Regions from separate parts of the Pseudobacteroides sp. genome, predicted to be linked through region 1. Evidence: predicted binding sites of a transcription regulator. Region 1 holds the regulator's gene; each other region holds the start of a gene.
What was found. The regulator LexA, encoded in region 1, represses DNA repair genes until DNA is damaged. The targets are predictions, from matches to a motif close to CNAACANNTGTTNG.
Positions count from the first base shown of each region.

Region 2: recA (recombinase RecA) is a predicted target of LexA. The motif match lies at 5,196-5,209, and genes of this name have one in related genera.
Region 3: VIO64_RS04775 (putative DNA modification/repair radical SAM protein) is a predicted target of LexA. The motif match lies at 5,385-5,398, and genes of this name have one in related genera.

Region 1 is NZ_DATCTU010000004.1:60,050-67,067, reverse strand. Features, by position in the region: gene mutS (DNA mismatch repair protein MutS) at 1-1,832, shown strand, start outside; gene mutL (DNA mismatch repair endonuclease MutL) at 1,925-4,033, shown strand; gene miaA (tRNA (adenosine(37)-N6)-dimethylallyltransferase MiaA) at 4,042-4,983, shown strand; gene hfq (RNA chaperone Hfq) at 5,056-5,298, shown strand; gene lexA (transcriptional repressor LexA) at 5,332-5,973, opposite strand; gene yneA (cell division suppressor protein YneA) at 6,182-6,469, shown strand; gene VIO64_RS00350 (PilZ domain-containing protein) at 6,528-7,018, shown strand, end outside.
Region 2 is NZ_DATCTU010000045.1:74,763-81,780, forward strand. Features, by position in the region: gene VIO64_RS08190 (MoxR family ATPase) at 1-656, opposite strand, end outside; gene VIO64_RS08195 (L-lactate dehydrogenase) at 1,047-1,997, opposite strand; gene VIO64_RS08200 (competence/damage-inducible protein A) at 2,215-3,453, shown strand; gene murJ (murein biosynthesis integral membrane protein MurJ) at 3,516-5,090, shown strand; gene recA (recombinase RecA) at 5,236-6,282, shown strand; gene VIO64_RS08215 (regulatory protein RecX) at 6,384-7,001, shown strand.
Region 3 is NZ_DATCTU010000032.1:44,133-51,150, forward strand. Features, by position in the region: gene VIO64_RS04755 (D-alanyl-D-alanine carboxypeptidase family protein) at 1-870, shown strand, start outside; gene VIO64_RS04760 (serine hydrolase) at 916-1,869, shown strand; gene VIO64_RS04765 (pyridoxal phosphate-dependent aminotransferase) at 1,923-3,113, shown strand; gene VIO64_RS04770 (TIGR03915 family putative DNA repair protein) at 3,270-4,019, opposite strand; gene VIO64_RS04775 (putative DNA modification/repair radical SAM protein) at 4,012-5,322, opposite strand; gene VIO64_RS04780 (ACT domain-containing protein) at 5,557-5,826, shown strand; gene VIO64_RS04785 (PFL family protein) at 5,839-7,018, shown strand, end outside.

The sequences.
Region 1 (7,018 bases):
AAGAGTTTATGGTATTGGACATGTCTACAAGACGAAACCTTGAGCTTTCCGAGACAATGAGGGAAAAGTCCAAAAAAGGAACTCTCCTGTGGGCTTTGGACAAAACAATGACATCAATGGGAGGCAGAACAATAAGAAGATGGGTAGAGCAGCCTCTTCTTAACACATCCGATATAAATGAACGACTTTTTGCTGTCAGTGAATTAAAAGAAAAGTTCATGTTTAGGGTGGAAATAAGGGAGCTTTTAAAAAGGGTATATGACATTGAAAGGCTTATGGGAAAGGTCATTCTAGGAAATGTAAACTGCAGAGACCTTGTTTCCTTGAAAAATTCAATGGGGCAGATACCGTATATTAAAGAGCTTCTCAAAGATTTTTCAGCATCCTTGATCGAAAGAAAAAATAATGAAATTGATCTTCTTCAAGATGTTTATGAACTTATTGAAAATGCCATTGCTGATGAGCCGCCAGTATCAGTTAAGGAAGGCGGTATAATCAAAACAGGTTATAATGAAGAGGTTGACAAATACAGGAATGCAACTACCGAAGGTAAAACATGGATTGCAGCTTTGGAAACAAGCGAAAGGGAAAAGACAGGTATAAAAAACCTGAAGGTTGGATTTAATAAGGTTTTCGGATATTTCATAGAGGTTACAAAATCATACTTTTCATTGGTGCCTGAAAGCTATATAAGAAAACAAACCCTGGCAAACTGTGAGAGGTATATTACCCCTGTGCTTAAAGAAATAGAGGACACCATATTAGGTGCGGAGGAAAAGGTTGTAGACCTTGAGTACAAGCTGTTTCTTGAGGTTAAGGACAAAATAGCAGGGGAGATAGAAAGAATAAAAAGGACAGCTAATGCAATTGCGGAAATAGATGTATTATGTTCATTTGCAGAAGTGGCTGACAGAGAGTCCTACTGTTTTCCTGTCGTTGACAATGGTGAGAAAATAGAAATAGTTGACGGAAGACATCCTGTGGTGGAAAAAATGCTTGAGCAGGGCTATTTTGTGCCAAATGATGTTAATCTTGACATGTCGGAAAACAGGCTGGCCATTATCACAGGACCTAATATGGCGGGTAAATCAACCTACATGAGGCAGACAGCTTTGATTGTTCTTATGGCCCAGATAGGAAGCTTCGTGCCTGCCAAGAGTGCAAAAGTAGGTGTGGTTGACAGGATATTTACAAGGGTTGGTGCATCGGATGACCTCTCTGCCGGACAAAGTACATTTATGGTAGAAATGTCTGAGATGGCAAATATACTCATAAATGCGACAAATAAAAGCCTTTTGATTCTAGATGAGATTGGAAGAGGGACAAGCACTTTTGACGGTCTTAGCATCGCATGGGCTGTTATCGAATATATATGCGATAAAAACAAGCTTGGAAGCAGGACACTTTTTGCAACACATTACCATGAGCTTACAGAGCTGGAAGGTAAGATTGGAGGCATAAAGAACTACTGCATTTCTGTTATGGAAAAAGGCGAGGATATCGTATTTTTAAGGAAGATAATAAGGGGTGGTGCCGATGACAGTTACGGCATTCAGGTGGCAAGGCTTGCGGGATTGCCTCAGGCTGTTTTAAGCCGTGCAAAGGAGATTTTAAAAGAGCTGGAAGATGCAGATATAAACAAAAAAGAAATGAGGATCAGAAAAAAGAATCTGCCTATTGACGGGCAAATGAATTTGTTTTCGGTTAAGCCTGAAAACAAGGGTTTCCAGGAGGTTATTGAGGAGTTAAAAACCGTTGATGTAAGTGCTTTGACTCCTTTAGATGCACTTAATGTAATCTATAAACTCCAACAAAAGCTCAGGAATTCTTGACAGTCCATCAATATTAAATTGACAAATATATTACATTTGTCTGTTAATGGAGCTTATTTTCAATACTTATAATAATTAGCAGAAGGGATACTATGGGAAAGATTGTACTACTTGATGAAAATACTTCCAATAAAATCGCTGCGGGTGAAGTGGTTGAAAGACCTGCTTCTGTAATTAAGGAGCTTGTGGAAAATTCAATAGACGCAGGGGCAGATAATATAGTCGTAGAGGCAAAGAACGGCGGAATAAGCCTTATGAGAGTCACCGACAATGGCTCGGGTATAGAAGACGATGACGTTGAAATAGCCTTTGAAAGGCATGCCACGAGTAAAATACGAAGCTCAAATGATCTGGAATCCATAGGTACATTAGGATTTAGAGGGGAAGCTTTAGCCAGCATTGCATCTGTGTCCGTTGTGGAGCTTACAACCAGGACCAGGGCTAACCAGTATGGTATTTATGTAAGGGTTGAGGGGGGCACAGTAAAGGAAATAAAACAGGTGGGGTGTCCTGTTGGAACTAGTTTTACAGTAAGCAGTTTATTCTATAATACCCCAGCCAGATACAAATTTCTTAAAAAAGACAGCACCGAGTTCGGATACATTTCTGAAATTGTAAATAGAATAGCTCTCGCAAAGCCGGGCATTTCTATGAAGCTTATTGGGAACAGCTCGGTTGTGCTACATTCCCCAGGCAATAATGATCTTTTAAGTGTCATATTCAGCATATATGGTAAAGAAGTAAGCAGAAATCTTTTACCTATTGATTATGAAGACTCCATTCTTAAAATCAAAGGTTATGTTGGTAAGCCTGAGATATCCCGATCTACAAGGGAGTACCAATCGGTTTTTATTAACGGACGGTACATAAAAAGCAAGCTTATCTCTGCAGCCATTGAGGAAGCGTATAAGACTTTTGTAATGAAGAACAAGCATCCTTTTACCGTTTTAAATATCAATATAAATCCAATGTTGGTTGATGTCAATGTTCATCCTACAAAAATGGAAATAAGGTTTTCAAAGGAGCAGGAGGTATTTAGGAGTGTTTATCATGCTATAAATAATGCACTTTTAAGTACTCCCCTTATTAGAAACGCCTATTTTACAGAAAAAAGCGGAAATCTGTTTAAAATTACGGATCAGGAGATAAAAAAGCCGGATTTTGTTCAGCAAAATATTGAGACAGCAAGTATTCTAAAAAATAAAAATGAGTTAACGGATAAAAATGAGTTAACAAACCAGAATAGGGATAAAGGTGCGGCTAAAGCAGTCAAGGAAGAAAAATCTAATTATAATTATATAGATATAAACAGTACGCCGCCAAATATTGGCACAGAAGAAAGTAAAAATATAGAGGTGTTTCAAGGATCTGATTTAAGTACACAAAATGAAATAGTAAAAAAGGAAAGTTTACATAATAATAATTTAAATAGCAATAATTTATTTAGTAAAAAGTTATGTGAACAAAGTGGCGATAACAATAAGAAAGAAATTGAAAGTCCAGAAAGTAAGCAAACAAACAAAGAATACAACTTGATTGTATCTGATAAAACTGATTCAATAGATAAATGTAAGAGTGATGATAAAGAGGATGGGAGGGCCAAAGAAGAGAAACTTGAGGTGTTTAAAAATGCCACAATAATTGGGCAGGTTTTTTCCACCTATATTCTTATACAAAAAGATAATAACCTCCTTCTTATTGATCAACACGCGGCACATGAAAGAATTATGTATGAGTACTATAGGGAAAAGTTCAGTAAAAAGGAGCCTTTTTCACAAATCCTCTTAACACCTGAGGTTGTAGAGATACCGTATAACGAAATAAAGTTTATTGAAGGTAAGAAGGAAATTTTTAATAATTTAGGTTTTAATTTTGAGAATTTTGGAAATAATTCAATTATCATAAGATCAGTTCCTTTTATAAATGATATAAATTCTGTTAAGGAGCTGTTTTTAGAGATTGTTGACAAGATAAAGAAGTCAAATGTTGACAATATTGATATTATGGCGGATGAAGCCATCTACACAATTGCCTGCAAGGCAGCTGTAAAAGCTAATAAAAAGCTTGATGAAAAAGAAATAATCAGTGTCATGGATAAGCTTGGAGAAACAAGGAATCCATATACATGTCCTCATGGAAGGCCTGTTATTGTAAAGCTTACAAAGCATGAGCTGGAAAAAATGTTTAAAAGGGTTTTGTAGGGGTGGTTATGGGTAAGGTTATTGTAATAGTAGGTCCCACAGCATCAGGTAAAACAGCATTGTCTATTAAATTGGCAAAGGAACTGGAAGGGGAGATAATCTCTGCGGATTCAATGCAAATTTACAGGTATATGGATATCGGAACAGCTAAGCCTGATGAGGAAGAGATGTCAGGAATCAAGCACTATCTTATTGATGAAGTAAATCCTGATGAAGAGTTTAGTGTGGCAAGATATAAAGAGCTGGCGACCAAATATATCGATGAAATATTAAATAAAGGAAAACAGCCTATAGTTGTAGGGGGGACTGGGCTTTATATCAATTCCCTTCTTTATAATATAGATTTTTCAGAGACTGTATGCGACTGGGAGCTTAGGGAAAGACTTAAGAAGGAAGCTGAGGAACTGGGAAATGATTATCTTCATGACAAACTCAAATCTGTTGACCCATTAGCCGCTGGAAGAATTCATAAGAATGACACAAAGCGGGTCATTAGGGCATTAGAGGTATATGAGTATTCTAAAAAGACAATATCTGAGCATCAGGAGGTGTCCAGGAAAAACCCTTCCAGGTATGAGTTTTATACCTATGGCCTTAAAATGGGCAGGGAAAGGTTGTATGATAGAATAAACAAAAGAGTAGATTTAATGTTTGAAAGGGGATTGATTGAAGAAGTAAAAGACCTTATAAGGATGGGCTATGATAGAAATACCATTGCAATGCAAGCTTTAGGATATAAAGAACTGCTTTTATACCTTAAGGATGAAATTACTTTAGAGGATGCAAAGGAAATAATAAAGATGGGATCAAGAAGGTATGCCAAGCGTCAAATAACGTGGTTTAAAAAGACCGAAGGTATTAAATGGATTGATTTGGATTCGGAGCAGGACATAAATAAAATTGCAAAAAATATTGAAAATGATATTGCAACAAATGGTAATTTCCTATAGAATAATTGTATAGTTTCGGGTAAGTGTTATGTTTTAGCATGGATAAAAATAGATAGATAGAGGAGGAGTCCCGTGAACAAGAATAATATTAATTTACAAGATGTTTTTTTAAATCAGGTTAGAAAAGAGCATATTGCTGTAACAATCTACCTGACAAATGGTTTTCAGTTAAAAGGTATGGTAAAAGGTTTTGATAATTTTACAGTAGTTTTGGATAGCGATGGAAGACAACAGCTTGTTTACAAGCATGCTATATCAACTATAAGTCCTATGAAACTTGTAAATCTTATATTTAATGATAACAGAGAACAGTAAAAAAAGCCGCTTAGCGGCTTTTTTAATGCTGTATTAAAGTTTTCTGAAAACACCAATAACCTTTCCTAAAATACTCAAGTTTTCTCTTACAATTATAGGCTCTAAGTATTTATTCTCAGGCTGGAGCCGAACATATCCATTTTCCTTATAAAATGTTTTTACTGTAGCTTCATCACCAATCAGTGCCACCACTATATCCCCGTTATTAGCTGTAGCCTGCTGCTTTACTAAAACAAGGTCCTTGTCGAATATACCCACCTCAATCATACTGTCACCCTGTACCTTTAGCATAAAAGCGGTTGAATTTTGCACAAAGTCTACTGGTAATGGAAAAGTGTCCTCCACATTTTGAACAGCTAAAATTGGCTGGCCGGCTGTTACCTTACCGACAATAGGAACATCAACCATTTCTTTTACTGTATAATACCCCTTGTCATTCTTTTGCGTGCTTGCATTTTTGGAGCCTACTATCTTCAAAGCTCGCGGTTTTGTGGGGGTCTTTTGGATTTGACCGGTTTTACTGAGCTTTTCTAGGTATCCGTGAACCGTTGATGTTGACTTTAAGCCTACGGCTTTGCATATTTCTCGAACTGAGGGGGGATAACCCTTTTCAGCCACTTCCTTGTTTATAAAATCTAGAATTTTCTTTTGATTTTCATTCTGCTTCTCATGCATACCATACACCCCGTTTAAATTTAATGAATATGGATTAAATCGATTTATGATTTTTATATTCTAAGTACATTTAATTCCTTGAAAGGTTTCGTCAGGATTATTATATCATATAATTTTAAAAAATCAAACTAATGTTCGAAAAATAATTGACAAAGAACGGATGTTTGGGTATAATTATCATAAAGAACGGGTGTTCGGAGGGATTATAATGAAGAAAAAATATACTTTAAAAAATAAAAAAAGATTTTTTACATTTTTATTTTTAATTTTAGGTATTATGATTACTTTTGTTTTTGCCGATATATCGTATGGAATTAAGAAAAAAGAATATAAGTTGATAGAAATAAAATATGGTGATACCCTATGGGATATCGCGGACCGTTATAGGGGTAGCATTGAAATACGTAAATTTTTATATGAAATTAAAAAAGCTAATAGCCTTGACTCAAGCGAAATATACACAGGAGATACGCTAAAAATTCCTGTTGCAGGATAAAAATGATATAAGAGAATTGGACTTGAAGCAACCTAACTTTATTAAAGGATGTGATACCATGGCAGGATATAATCTTGATGATAAGACTGGATTGCTGGGCGTATTTACGAAGGCCAGTCTAAAAGTTATTAAGGTAAGCAGTGACATAGATATGAAGCATTATAATGTCTATAATGATCTAGTAGCAACTGTAGAGTCTGTCAGTGATCCAATAATAAAGCTTACTTTAAAGGAAAATGTAAAGGACCTGATATTAGCACCGCGTGATATTATTGTTTTAAGCTATAATAGCTCTAATGAGGTTTATTTGCTTAGTGCCAGCATAGTATCTATTGATGATGACGAACCTATACAGTTTACAGTATCAATCTTAAAAATTGAAAAACTCAAGGACTTAAGAAAAGCAGAAAGGTTTTTTATTAGTAAGGCTGCACATGTTAAGGTTCAGGGAATACTTGATCCCATATTCGGCATCGCTACTAATATTAGTGTATCCGGGGTAAAAATTGTTTGTAATATCAACTTGATACTTGATGATGTTATGGAAAT
Region 2 (7,018 bases), on a different contig from region 1:
TTATCAACATGTACTTCCTTTATTTCCTCCTGTATTTTGATTATATCTTCACCAGAGGCTACTTTATCTAGGGACTCTATGGGATTGTTCTGCCGGAATCTGTTTAATATGTAGCTTTCCTCTCCTGGAGTGGGATAACCTATGGATATTTTCATAAAGAATCTGTCTAGTTGAGCTTCGGGAAGAGGAAATGTGCCTAGATATTCGATGGGGTTTTGGGTTGCAAGTACCATAAAGGGTTTTGGTACTTTATGGGTTACTCCATCAACTGTAACCTGACTCTCCTCCATAACTTCAAGAAGGCTTGCCTGAGTTTTGGGTGAAGTTCTGTTTATCTCATCAGCCAATATTATCTGGCTCATAACTGCACCTGGACGATATTCAAAATCGCCTGTTTTCTGATTGTACATTGAAAAACCTGTTATGTCTGACGGTAATATATCAGGGGTAAATTGAATTCTTTTAAAAGAAGCATTTATTGATCTTGCTAGAGATGAAATGAGACTCGTTTTGCCTACCCCCGGAACATCCTCGATAAGCACATGTCCGTTGCATATGAGAGATATTAGTGCCAGTTCTACAGATTTTCTTTTGCCAACAATTACCTTTTCTACATTTTCAACAATGCTATTTAGTACCTTAACTGAATTCTCCATTATTTTCTCCTTTTTCTGTCTAATGATGAGTTTTCAATTTTACTAAGGTATGATTTAAAAATTACTTCCGCTTTTGAGTGGGTGTTGACGAGTTAAGTCAACACATGAGCCAAATTTATAGAGGAAGTTATTTTTTGATCGTGCCTAAGCCGCTTTAAGTTGTATCTCTAATATAAATCATTATATTATAAAATAGTTAGATATTGAAGAGAGAAAATAAGAAAAACTGTCATGCACAGATATGGAGTATAAATAAAAAAGTTATCAGTCTTAAAATTTGTATGCTGCAAATCCCTTGGAAATAAAGGGTGCCAGCACTTTTAAATAAAAGACCGATAACACTTTTTTGAGAATTGAACATGTATTCTTATGATAAAATTTACAATTATGTCATAATTCCAATGTGCCTGCGGCTTCCTTTAATGCCGCTGCAGATTTCGAAAGAAGCATCATTTCTTCACTGTTAAGGGGTATATCTAGAACCTTTTCAATCCCTTTTCTGTTTACCAACGACGGAAGGCTGAGACAGATATCATTAATGCCGTACTGGCCTTCCATTAGGCTTGAAACAGTGAGAATGGAGTTTTCATTTCTTACAATTGCCTCTACAATACGCCTTACAGCCAATGCTACTGCGTAATAGGTAGCTCCTTTTTTGTTTATTATTTGATACGCTGCATTCTTAACATTTTCAAATATTTCTTTTCTTGTAGCTTCTCCAAGACACAAATCAAGACCTTTACAGTATTCGTCCATCTGTATTCCCGCTATATTTGCAAGACTCCAGGTGGGAACCTCGGTATCACCATGCTCGCCTATAATGTAAGCATGAACATTTCTAGGGTCTATATCTACCTTTTGCCCGATAAGGTACCTGAATCTGGAAGTGTCAAGTACCGTGCCCGAGCCTATAACTCTATTTTTAGGAAAGCCGGAAATCTTATAGGTTACATAAGCAAGTATGTCAACAGGGTTTGTTACAACAAGCAGTATGCAATCGGAATTGTACTTTAATACCTGGCTTATTATCCCCTTGAATATCTCTGTGTTTTTTTTAACAAGATCGATCCTGGTTTCACCCGGTTTTTGATTTGCACCTGCAGTCAATATAACAATATCTGCTCCTGCACAATCTTTATAATCGCCCATATACAAATCAACAGGCCTTACAAAGGGCATACCGTGGTTCATATCCATAACTTCGCCTTCTGCCTTGTCTTTATTTATATCAATTAAAACAAGCTCCGATATAAGACCGCTTACCATTAGAGTATATGCAGTTGTCGAGCCTACATATCCTGCTCCCACAACAGCTACCTTTATTATCCTTTCTTTATTCATAAAAGCCACCTCCATTTGCGATCTTAATTGTAATACAGTTCAACTCAACATTAGTTATACCAATTATTAATATTATACCTCCTGAAATTGTTTCTTAAACAGGTGTTTGAGTTTTTAAAATGTTTTGGCTATAATGAGCATAGAGTTATATTAAGTGAGGAATGATTAAAGAGTTAAAATATAAAGAAAATGAGAGGATTATACTATGAGTGAGTTTATAAAAGCTGAAATACTTGCAGTTGGAACAGAGCTTCTTATGGGGCAGATTGCAAATACAAATGCACAGTACATATCAGGGAGGCTGCCGGAAGTAGGTGTTGGGGTGTATTACCATACCGTGGTGGGGGATAATCCTTCAAGACTTAAGGACTGTCTCGATTTGGCATTGAAAAGGTCTGATATAGTTATTATGACAGGCGGACTAGGGCCTACAAAGGATGACCTTACAAAGGAGACAGTAGCTGAAGCTTTTGGAAGGGAATTGGTATTGCATCAGGAAAGTCTTGATAAAATAAAAGAATTCTTTGACAAAATACAAAGAACTATGACAGAAAGTAATAAAAAGCAGGCGTTTTTGCCTGAGGGCTCACTGATTATTGAAAATAACAACGGAACCGCTCCCGGATGCATTATTGAGGATGGGTCAAAGGTAGTTGTTATGCTGCCAGGACCTCCAAAGGAAATGAAACCTATGTTTGATGAAACGGTTCTTGCTTACTTTTCCAAAAAGGCAAGCTTTAAGTTAGTTTCAAAGTTTTTAAGGATATTCGGTATTGGTGAGGCAGCTATGGAGGAGCGGATTATTGATCTTATTGACAATCAAACAAACCCTACTATTGCACCTTACGCCAAGGATGGTGAAGTAACCCTTAGAGTTACTGCAAGATGCCAAAATGAAGAGGAAGGTGATACACTTATTAAGCCTGTTATTGAGGAGATAAAAAACAGGCTCGGAGAAGCAGTTTATTCTGTTGATAATAAAAACATGGAAGAGGTTGCAGGAGAGCTTCTTATTAAAAATAACATATCTATTTCCTTTGCAGAATCCTGCACCGGAGGACTATTATCCGCCAGGATTACCGAGATACCTGGGATATCGGCAGTGCTTGCTGGAAGTATGGTAACATACAGCAATGACATAAAGGCCAACAACCTTGGTGTAAAGGAGGAAACCCTTAATACATATGGTGCGGTTAGCAGCTATACCGCTGAAGAAATGGCGGTTAATATAAGAAAAGTTATGAATACAAAGCTTGGGCTATCTATAACAGGCATTGCAGGACCTGACGGCGGTGCTGATGATAAGCCTGTAGGACTTGTTTATATTGCTTTAGCGGATGAAAATGGAGTGGAGTGCACAAGGTTAAACCTATGGGGAAACAGGAACAGAATTAGGAATAATACTGTTTTAAATGCACTTGACATTATAAGAAGATATATTTTGAAAAAATATTGATAATGAGACTGAGAAATGTAAGGTCATTAACAATTTTAATATAGCTTTGGGAGGATACTGATTTGAGTCCTGTACAAAAGAAAAAATTAACAAAAACAGCCTTTATCGTTATGCTGTCAATTGTATTGAGCAGGATAACGGGCTTTATAAGGGAGATTCTCATCCCCAACATTCTTGGAACCAATGAAGTTGGGGATGCATATGTAATAGCCTTTAGAATTACTGGCCTGATGTATGATCTTCTTGTGGGTGGTGCCATAGCTGCCGCTTTGATTCCTGTATTATCTGGCTATTTGGCACGGGATGAGGAAGAGGAAGGCTGGAAGGCTGTGAGTACATTTATAAATAGTGTTTTAATATTAATGGTATTTACCTGTGTTTTAGGCGTCATATTTGCACCACAGATTGTTAGCTTTTCAAATGATGTCTTTGATATGAAGCTGAAATCCTTAGATTTAGCTGTCAGACTTACAAGGATACTCTTTCCGTCGGTAGCATTTTTGATGCTGGCAGGTATTACTAACGGCATTTTAAACTCATATAACAAGTTTGCGGCTGCCACTTATGGGCCCTCTATTTATAATATAGGCAGTGCATTAAGCATACTTATATTCTCAAGGTTTGGGGTTGAGGCTGTTGCAGTTGGGGTTATGGCAAGCTCAATATTGTACTTTTTGTTTCAACTGTCATTTGGCCTTAAGAACATGAGGTTCTATCGCCCTGCATTTTTTTGGAATCATGTCGGTTTTAAAAAGATGTTCTCCCTTTCTGTTCCGTCTTTGGCTTCATCATCAATTGTACAAATAAATATTATTATCACCACTTTTTTTGTTCCTTTTTTTGGCACAGGAAACGTTACTGCATTTCAAACAGCAGACAGAATATGGCAGATGCCCTACGGAGTTTTTGCACAGGGTATGGGGATAGCGATGCTTCCCATGTTGTCCGCCAATCTTGCAGTAGGAGAAATAGACCAATATAAAAACACTCTTTTAAAGGGATTGAAGACTGTATTGCTTCTGACAGTACCCTCTGCGGTTGCGCTAGTGGTGCTGAATTATCCCGTTATTTCAATTTTCAAGCTGTCCAAAAAGTTTGGCGATGCTGCTGCTGTAAACGCGGGAAATATATTGATGTTTTTTTCCATAGCACTCATTACCCAGTCCGTAGTTACTGTGCTAAACAGGGCTTTTTACGCAGACAACGATGCAAAGACTCCTCTTTTTATAGGGGTTACCACTATTTTGCTAAATATTTTGCTAAGCTATCTTTTGAGGCACACATCATTAGGTGTGGCAGGAATGGCACTTGCTTATTCGGCGGCTAGCACGCTGAATGCATGTTTGCTTATTTTGATTCTCAACAGAAAAATGAAAGGTATTTACATAAAGAAATTGATGATATTTACTTTAAAGGTTGTTCCATCTGCACTTTTAATGGGTGCTGTTCTTTTCGCAATTAACAGCTTTGTAAAGTTTTCAGATTTTTCCAAGGTAATTCAGTTTATTTTATTAGCTGTATACATTATTGTTGGAGTAGCTGTTTATTTTGGAGCAGCATTAATACTAAAAATCGATGAGGCACAGAATGCTGTAAGCACTATAAGAATAAGGATGAAGAAGATTTTTAAATTCTAGATTAAGTCCTGTGAGGCACCATAATTTCCTAGACATTGAAAATATATTGAAGTTAAAAATAACAATCTTTATTGACGGAGCAGAAATATTGATATATAATAAACTAGAACGGATGTTCGACATGTTCTGCAAGGAGGAATAATTAATGGAAAAGAAAAAAGCTTTGGAGATGGCCTTAGGCCAAATAGAAAAACAATTCGGTAAGGGTGCTGTAATGAAGTTGGGTGAAAGTACTCACTTGAGTGTGGAAGTGATACCGACCGGTGCATTGGGACTTGATATAGCTTTAGGTGTTGGAGGAGTTCCACGTGGAAGAATTGTTGAGGTATATGGACCAGAGTCTTCCGGTAAAACGACTGTTGCACTTCATATTGTTGCAGAGGCTCAAAAAGCTGGAGGAGAAGCTGCTTTTATAGACGCTGAACATGCCCTGGACCCGGTTTATGCGAAGAAATTAGGTGTTGATATAGATAACCTTATTGTATCTCAGCCTGATACGGGAGAACAAGCCTTGGAAATAGCTGAAGCACTTGTAAGAAGTGGTGCTATTGATGTTATAGTTATCGACTCGGTTGCTGCGTTGGTTCCTAAGGCTGAAATAGACGGTGAGATGGGAGATGCACACGTAGGTCTGCAGGCAAGACTTATGTCTCAAGCACTTAGAAAGCTGGCTGGTGTTATCAGCAAATCCAAGACCACAGCAATTTTTATAAACCAGTTAAGAGAAAAAGTGGGTATTATGTTTGGAAACCCTGAGACAACTCCTGGCGGTAGGGCTTTGAAATTCTATGCATCAGTTAGAATGGATGTAAGAAAGATTGAGACTATAAAACAGGGCAGTGATATGGTTGGAAACAGGACCAGAGTAAAGGTTGTTAAAAATAAGGTGGCACCGCCATTTAAAGAAGCTGAGTTCGATATAGTTTACGGTGAAGGTATATCAAAAGAAGGTAATATCCTTGATGTTGGAGTAAACTTGGATATCGTAAGCAAGAGCGGAGCATGGTTTTCTTACAATGGGCAGAGAATAGGTCAGGGCAGGGAAAACGCAAAGCAGTTCCTGAAAGAGAACAGAGAGCTTTTAAATGAGATTGAAGCAAAGATTAGAGAAAGCTTAAGCATAACGGTAAGCAAGAATAAAGAGAACCATATAGAAACAGATGACGATGAAATGTTTGAAGATGATGTATAAGATTAGGCATGAATGAAAGATTACTTCCGCTGCGGGGCTTTACCCTTATAAGGTAGCCCCTTTTTGTTTAATATTTTTTAAGGATACAAACAGGTGATGAAATGTTAATAACAAATATTAAAAGAGACAAGGACACTGTTATAGTGGATATAGAGGGGAATTATTCTTTAGTAATCTCTGAAGATGATTATTTCAGGTTAAACCTTTATGAAAAGGAAGAAATCACAAAGGAAGAATTTGATTACATAAATCATAAAATAAATTTCAGGAATGCTAAGTCTATGGCAATCAGGTTTGTATCATTGAAGATGAGGAGTGAAAAGGAGATATACAACCGCCTTAGAGATGAAGGATTTGATGAGGGAACAGTCCTTAAAGTTATTGAGGAATTAACGACAATGGGATATATTAATGACTTACTGTATGCCGGAAAATTTGTTCAAGACAGGTGTAAACTAAAGCCCAAATCCTTGAAAATGCTAAGGTTTGAGCTCAGAAACAAAGGTATATCCGATTCTATTATTGAAGAAGTCCTAGATAAGGTGGATATAGACGAAAGTGCAATTGCAGAAGGCCTGGTGAGAAAAAAATTTGGTAAATATGATTTTAATGATGAAAAGATAATTAAAAAAGTATATTATTTTCTAAGGCATAGGGGCTATAGTTCAGAAATAATAGAAAGTGTGCTTAAGAATTTCAAACAAGACAACTTTACTTGAAAATAAATATCAATATA
Region 3 (7,018 bases), on a different contig from region 1:
TTTAATACGAATTTCGTAAATCCATGTGGTAAAGACGATACAAAAGAAGAGGCAAACCATTTATCTACTGCCAGGGATATGGCACTGATTGCCAGATATGCCATGACAAAGCCGGAAATCAGAGAGATAGTGACTAAAGAATATTATAACGATTTGCCTGCAACAAACAAACATCAAAAATGGGATCCTTTAAGATCTACAAATAAACTGCTTTGGTATTCAAATAAATACCCGTATACAATAAATGGTGAGAAATACGAATACGAAGTTAATGGTATAAAGACAGGGTATACCAGTGCAGCAGGAAATAATCTGGTTTCATCAGCTGTAAACAGTGAAGGGCTTGAATTGATAGCTGCAGTAATGCATGTAACAGAAGGTAACAACAAAGTGTTTGCATACACAAAGGAGATATTTAAGTATGGATTTGAACACTTTGCAAACAAAAAGATTGTGTCTTCCAATGAAGTGCTTAAAAGTATACCTATTGAGAATTCTACAAGCAATGAAAAACTGGATTTAATTGCAGAAACCGATTTTTCTTCTATAGTGCCAATAAATTCTCCTGACGATATTACAAAGGATGAGCAAATACAGTTATCTGTTAAGGCACCTGTAAAAAAAGGAGATAAGTTAGGGTTTATAGAATATAAACAAAACGGCGTTTCTGTAGGAAAAGTAAATGTATTAGCTGCACGCAGTATAGAAAATCCTTTAGTAGTAAACCAGGAATCTGAAGAGGTTAAAAAGTCCGATAGTGCTGTAAAAAAAATAATACTTCCCCTTGCTATTTTATGTGTTTCATTTATGCTTTTAAGGTTTGTTATGAGACGCATATCAAGAAGAGCCAGAAGGATGAACAGCCTCTGATAATTTCAAATATGTTATTTCATATGTAAGGGCGGTAGTGTTTATATGGCTTCAAAAAAGGCCAAAAGGATAAGGCTTATTTATAAAAGAATAAGGTTTCTCCTTATATTGTGTTTGCTATTCTTTATGGGGTATCAAATAAATAGAATGTTGTCAGGTGAGAATATAATAAAAGATGTATTAGCTTTTTCACAGCAATTTTCCAAGATAGATTCCATAAACCATCAAGAGGACAACAAAGACAATTTAAATGGGGTTGGTAGTGAAAAAACCGACAGGATTAAGAATGAACTATCTAAATATCTTAGTGGTTTAGATGGTCACTATGGAGTTTATTACTATAATCTTGTAACTAGAGAATCCTTCGGTATTAATGAATACGAAGAGTTTACTGCTGCGAGCACTATTAAGGTGCCGATAAACCTGTATTTGTTCCGGAAGATAGAAACTGGTGATGTGAATCCGTTAGGAACATTAAAATATATAAGGGATGATTTCGAAGGAGGAACCGGCATAATACAGTCTCAGAGTTTTGGTAAGAAGTATACTATAAAGCAGTTGTCGAGATTATCAATAACTCACAGTGACAATGTAGCTACAAATATGCTTTTAAGATATTTAGGAATTAATAACATTAAGAATTACATGAGGAGTATTGGTGGGACTGTTGTCAAAGACGACAAGAATGTTTCCTGTCCAAGAGACATGGGGATATATATGAAGCATATCTATGAGTTTTCCAACACAAATGGTGAATTGGGTATGGAACTGATGGACAGCCTATTAAATACTAAGTTCAATGACAGAATTCCGGCACTTCTCCCTTCAAATATAAAAGTGGCTCACAAAATCGGGACTCAGGTAAATACAGTAAATGATGTGGGCATAGTTTTTAAAGATAACCCGTACATAATTTCCATAATGTCCAAAGAAGTTGATGAGAATAAGGCCCCCGGGGAAGTTGCTAAAATATCAAAAATAGTATATGATTTGGATTAAAATAAAGAATAATATATGAATATATAGATAAAATTACATAGGAGGAGTTTAGTATGCTTTCAAAAAAGGTAGTTAATAACCTGACAAACTCGTCAGGTATAAGAGCAATGTTTGAAGAAGGGGAAAGATTAAGAAAAATTCACGGTGCCCAAAATGTTTTTGATTTTACATTAGGCAATCCCGATATGGAGCCTCCTTCATTGGTAAAGGATACTTTGAAGAAATATATATTAAACGATGAAGCTGGAATTCATAAGTATATGAATAATGCAGGTTTTGCCGATGTAAGGGAAAAAGTTGCTCAAAGTCTGACAAAAGAAACAGATGTCGAGTTAAAAGCAGATAATATTGTTATGACCTGCGGTGCGGCAGGAGGACTTAATATTATTTTTAAATCTATACTAAACCCTGATGAAGAAGTAATCATCTTTGCACCATACTTTGTAGAATATTCTTTCTATATAGATAACCATGGCGGAAAAACTGTGATTGTAAAGCCTGATATGAATACTTTTGAACCCGATCTGAATGACTTAAAAAGCAAAATTTCAAAGAATACCAAAGCCATAATAATTAATTCTCCAAACAATCCCACAGGTGTTATTTACAAAGAGGAAACCTTAATAAAAATTTCTGAGATTCTCAAAGAAAAACAAAAGGAATTCGGAACTGAAATATTTGTAATATCGGATGAACCATATAATAAGCTGGTTTATGATGGGGTAAAGCTGCCTAGCATATTAAAAATATTTGATAATGCCATACAAGGGTGTTCCTTTAGTAAATCATTGTCACTTCCGGGTGAGAGGATAGGATTTGTTGCGGCCAGCCCCAAAATAAAAGAAATAAACATGCTGATGGATGCTTTAATATTCACAAATAGAACTTTAGGATATGTTAATGCTCCTTCACTTTTTCAAAAGGTGATAGCAGAAACCATGGATGTTACAATAAATGTTGAAGAGTATCAGAAGCGTAGAGACATACTTTACAATCACTTGATAGGTCTCGGTTTTACATGCGTAAAGCCTGAGGGTGCATTTTACCTTTTTCCGAAAGCACTTATTGAGGATGATGTTGAGTTTGTAAAGATGGCACTTAAATATAATCTTCTTATTGTACCAGGAAAAGGTTTTGGATGTCCGGGATATTTCAGGATTGCATATTGCAGTAGTTTAGATACAATTAATGCAGCACTTCCTGCTTTTGAAGCTCTTGCTAAGGATTGCAGGGAACTAGGGTAACTATCCTAAAACACTTTCCTTAAGGTTGCAAAATCACGAGCAATTTTATTCATGTATGTTGCGAAAAATATATTGCATGAGCAGATGCTTCAATTGCATTTGTTAGTGTAAGCCCTTTTTCGCAACATATCTATATAAAAAGTGTAAATGAAATACCTATTCCATTTCTACCAGATGAGCCCAATATCTCACCGGCATATGCTGCTTTTGAAGTCCGGGGTTCTTTCTGCTTTTTATAGCTATATTCTTAAAATACAGCTTCCATAGACTTTGAAAACCTTTCTCATCGGAACTTAAGCTGCCTTTAACAGGCTTATCGATGGAAGTTAGGAACCAGCCCTCTTTATCATAGACCACTGCAGATTTTCTCTTTAGGTCATGAATAACCCACCTTTGATCCGAAAGCCTTTTTGAAAAGTGAAGTGCCAATAAACTTATTATGTTGTTATCGGGCTCTAAAGAAGCATAGTAATAATCTCCATCCATAAGCTTAAAGCGGACTAAGCCTAAAAATCTATGGCATTCGCTGGTTACCTTCCGGCTTATTATTCGCACTTTTAAAACGGAATCATCTGTTATAAATCTGTCCACGTCTCTGCCTAATTTAAAGCCAAGCCTTAGGTACTTGTAAATAATATACTCCTTATTTGCCCATTCCGATACATAAACATAATAAATATTCCTCAAAGCTATTGGGGATATCTTTTCTCTGATTGAATTATAAACTTTATCGAATTTTTCCATGTCAGTTTGTACGCTATAATCATTATTAAAAATACCTACTTGTATCATTCCTTCCGGTAATATGTTGAGGGGTATCTCATGTCGGTAGTATGAATCGTAAATTGCACTCAATAGCCCTTCGAAGCTTCCGTCATAGGTATAATTCACCATTTGATTATTCATAAGTGGTCTCCTTTTTTGGGATGTTGAACTGTAATTGGTTTAAACCTGCTCCAAAGTATGAAAATATGGAAATTTGTCCGCTGCATACTTTTTTGGAACCGCCAACATTCTCGGACATTAATTGGTCCCTTAGGTATGTCTCATTAAAGGAGCTTCCGTAGAATTTGCCTTTGCAGGTAATAAAATGCCTTGCTCTTTTCAAAACCACCCCAATCTTTTTCAGGTCATCAAAGCCTATGGAGCAGAGCTTTCTTGTTGATACTATGATTTGAGCGGACTTTACACCAATACCGGGAACCCGTATAAGCATTTGATAGTCTGCCTTGTTGATTTCTAAGGGAAAAAGGTGCATATTGCGAATTGACCAGCATGATTTGGGGTCCAGTTCCAGATCGAAGTTGGGACTTCTATCATCTAAAAGCTCATTGGCATGAAAGGAATAGAATCTCATAAGCCAGTCTGCCTGGTAAAGCCGGTGTTCTCTTAGCAGGGGAGGACTCCCTATAGCTGGCAGGCTGGGATGCTCTACAACTGGAACATAAGCTGAATAGTACACTCTCTTAAGCCTGAAATGCTTATAAAGGTTTTCGGAGAGCTTTATTATGTTGTAGTCATGGTCCGGTGTAGCACCGACAATTAACTGGGTACTCTGTCCGGCAGGAACAAAAGACTGTTTTTTTCTGTATATCCTGTTTTCTTCATTAACAGTTGCTATAGCTTTATTTATAAAGCCCATGGGCTTTATTATGGCCTCCTTGTTTTTATCCGGTGCAAGAAGCTTTAGTCCCTGGCTTGATGGGAGCTCAATGTTTACACTCATCCTGTCAACATACAAGCCAGCTTCATGAATGAGCCTGGTGTCTGCCCCGGGAATTGCCTTTAAGTGTATATAGCCGTTGAAGGAGTGCTCTTCTCTTAATAGCTTTACTGTTTTAATGAGAAGTTCCATGGTATAGTCGGGGCTTTTAATAACGCCTGAGCTTAGAAAGAGACCTTCTATATAATTTCTTCTATAAAAATTTATAGTGAGGTTTGCCACTTCATGTGGAGTAAAAGCAGCTCTTGGGGTGTCATTGCTGCATCTGTTAACACAATATGTACAGTTATATATACACTGGTTTGCAAAAAGTATTTTTAATAGTGATATACATCGGCCATCTTCCGACCAACTATGGCAAATACCAGCCTTATGGCCATTGCCCAAGCCGTTTGGAGTATTCTTCCTGTTGCTGCCGCTTGAGGAACATGATACATCGAATTTTGCTGCTGCAGATAAGATTTCCAGTTTGGTTTCCAGTTCCATTTCATCACCTTTTCGTCATATGTGGTTATTACAGCTAATTTATCACAAATTCATCAATAAATCAAACATATGTTCGGGTTGATATTGTGGATTTTAAACTGTATAATACGCTTATACCGTTCTAGCCGGGAAGATTTTATATTTGCTTTAATTTTCTTTGAATATCTAAATAAAGAAAAATATAGAAGGGTTATTATATGACACATTTTAAAATATTTTAACGGGGGTATATTTATGAGAGCTATCGTAACAGTTATAGGTAAGGACAGGGTCGGAATAATTGCCGGGATCAGTAATGTATTGGCGGATAACAATGTAAACATATTAGATATAAACCAAACAACACTTCAGGATGTTTTTACCATGATTATGCTTGTAGACATTTCAGGCCTTGTAATAGATTTTACAAAACTTGCCGACAGGTTGGAGAGAAAAGGCGAGGAACTTGGTCTTTCAGTAAGGATCCAACATGAAGACATCTTTAACTCAATGCATAGAATTTAGGGGGATGGATTAATGATAAGAACAAGGGAAGTACTTGAGACAATCAATATGATACAGGAACAGTGCCTTGACATAAGAACAATCACAATGGGTATATCGTTAAGGGATTGCTGCCATAAGGACTCAAAGCAGTCGAGGCAAATGATTTATGATAAAATAACCAGGCTTGCAGCTGATTTAGTAAAGACTGGGAATGATATAGAAAAGGAATATGGTATACCCATTATTAACAAAAGGGTTTCTGTAACTCCTATTTCAATTATTGCTGAAAGTTCCGATGAAGAAGATTATGTGAGATTCGCAGAAATTTTGGATAAAGCGGCTGATGCAATCGGTATAAACTTTATAGGAGGCTTTTCGGCACTGGTTCATAAAGGTTATACAAACGGAGACAGGAAACTTATAAGATCAATCCCTGAAGCACTTAGTTCCACTAAATTAGTGTGTTCATCAGTTAATGTGGCAACATCAAAAGCGGGGATAAATATGGATGCAGTGAGAGAAATGGGGGAAGTAATAAAGAGGGCTGCAGAGCTATCAAAGGATGATAACAGTCTGGCTTGTGCAAAGCTTGTGGTGTTTTCAAATGTTCCTGAGGACAACCCCTTTATGGCAGGTGCATTTCATGGAATAGGTGAGCCGGAATGTGTGATTAATGTTGGCGTAAGTGGTCCGGGAGTTGTAAAAAGTGCTTTGGAGAAGGTAAGGGGTGCGGACTTTGGAACTGTATCCGAAACCATTAAAAAGACTGCTTTTAAAATTACCAGAATGGGTCAGTTGGTAGCACAGGAAGCTTCAAGAAGGCTTAATACGGAGTTTGGTATTGTAGACCTTTCATTGGCCCCAACCCCGGCAGTAGGTGATAGTGTGGCGTACATTTTGGAGGAAATGGGACTTGAGAAATGTGGTGCTCATGGAACAACTGCAGCTTTGGCACTATTAAACGATGCAGTCAAAAAAGGTGGAGTTATGGCGTCATCATATGTTGGGGGATTGAGCGGTGCTTTTATACCGGTAAGTGAAGATGCCGGAATGATTGAGGCTGTCAAGGCTGGTGCTCTTACATTGGAAAAACTTGAGGCTATGACCTGTGTATGTTCAGTAGGGCTCGATATGATTGTTATACCGGGTGATACCAGTGCTTCAACCATATCTGCGATTATAGCCGATGAGGCTGCCATAGGTATGATAA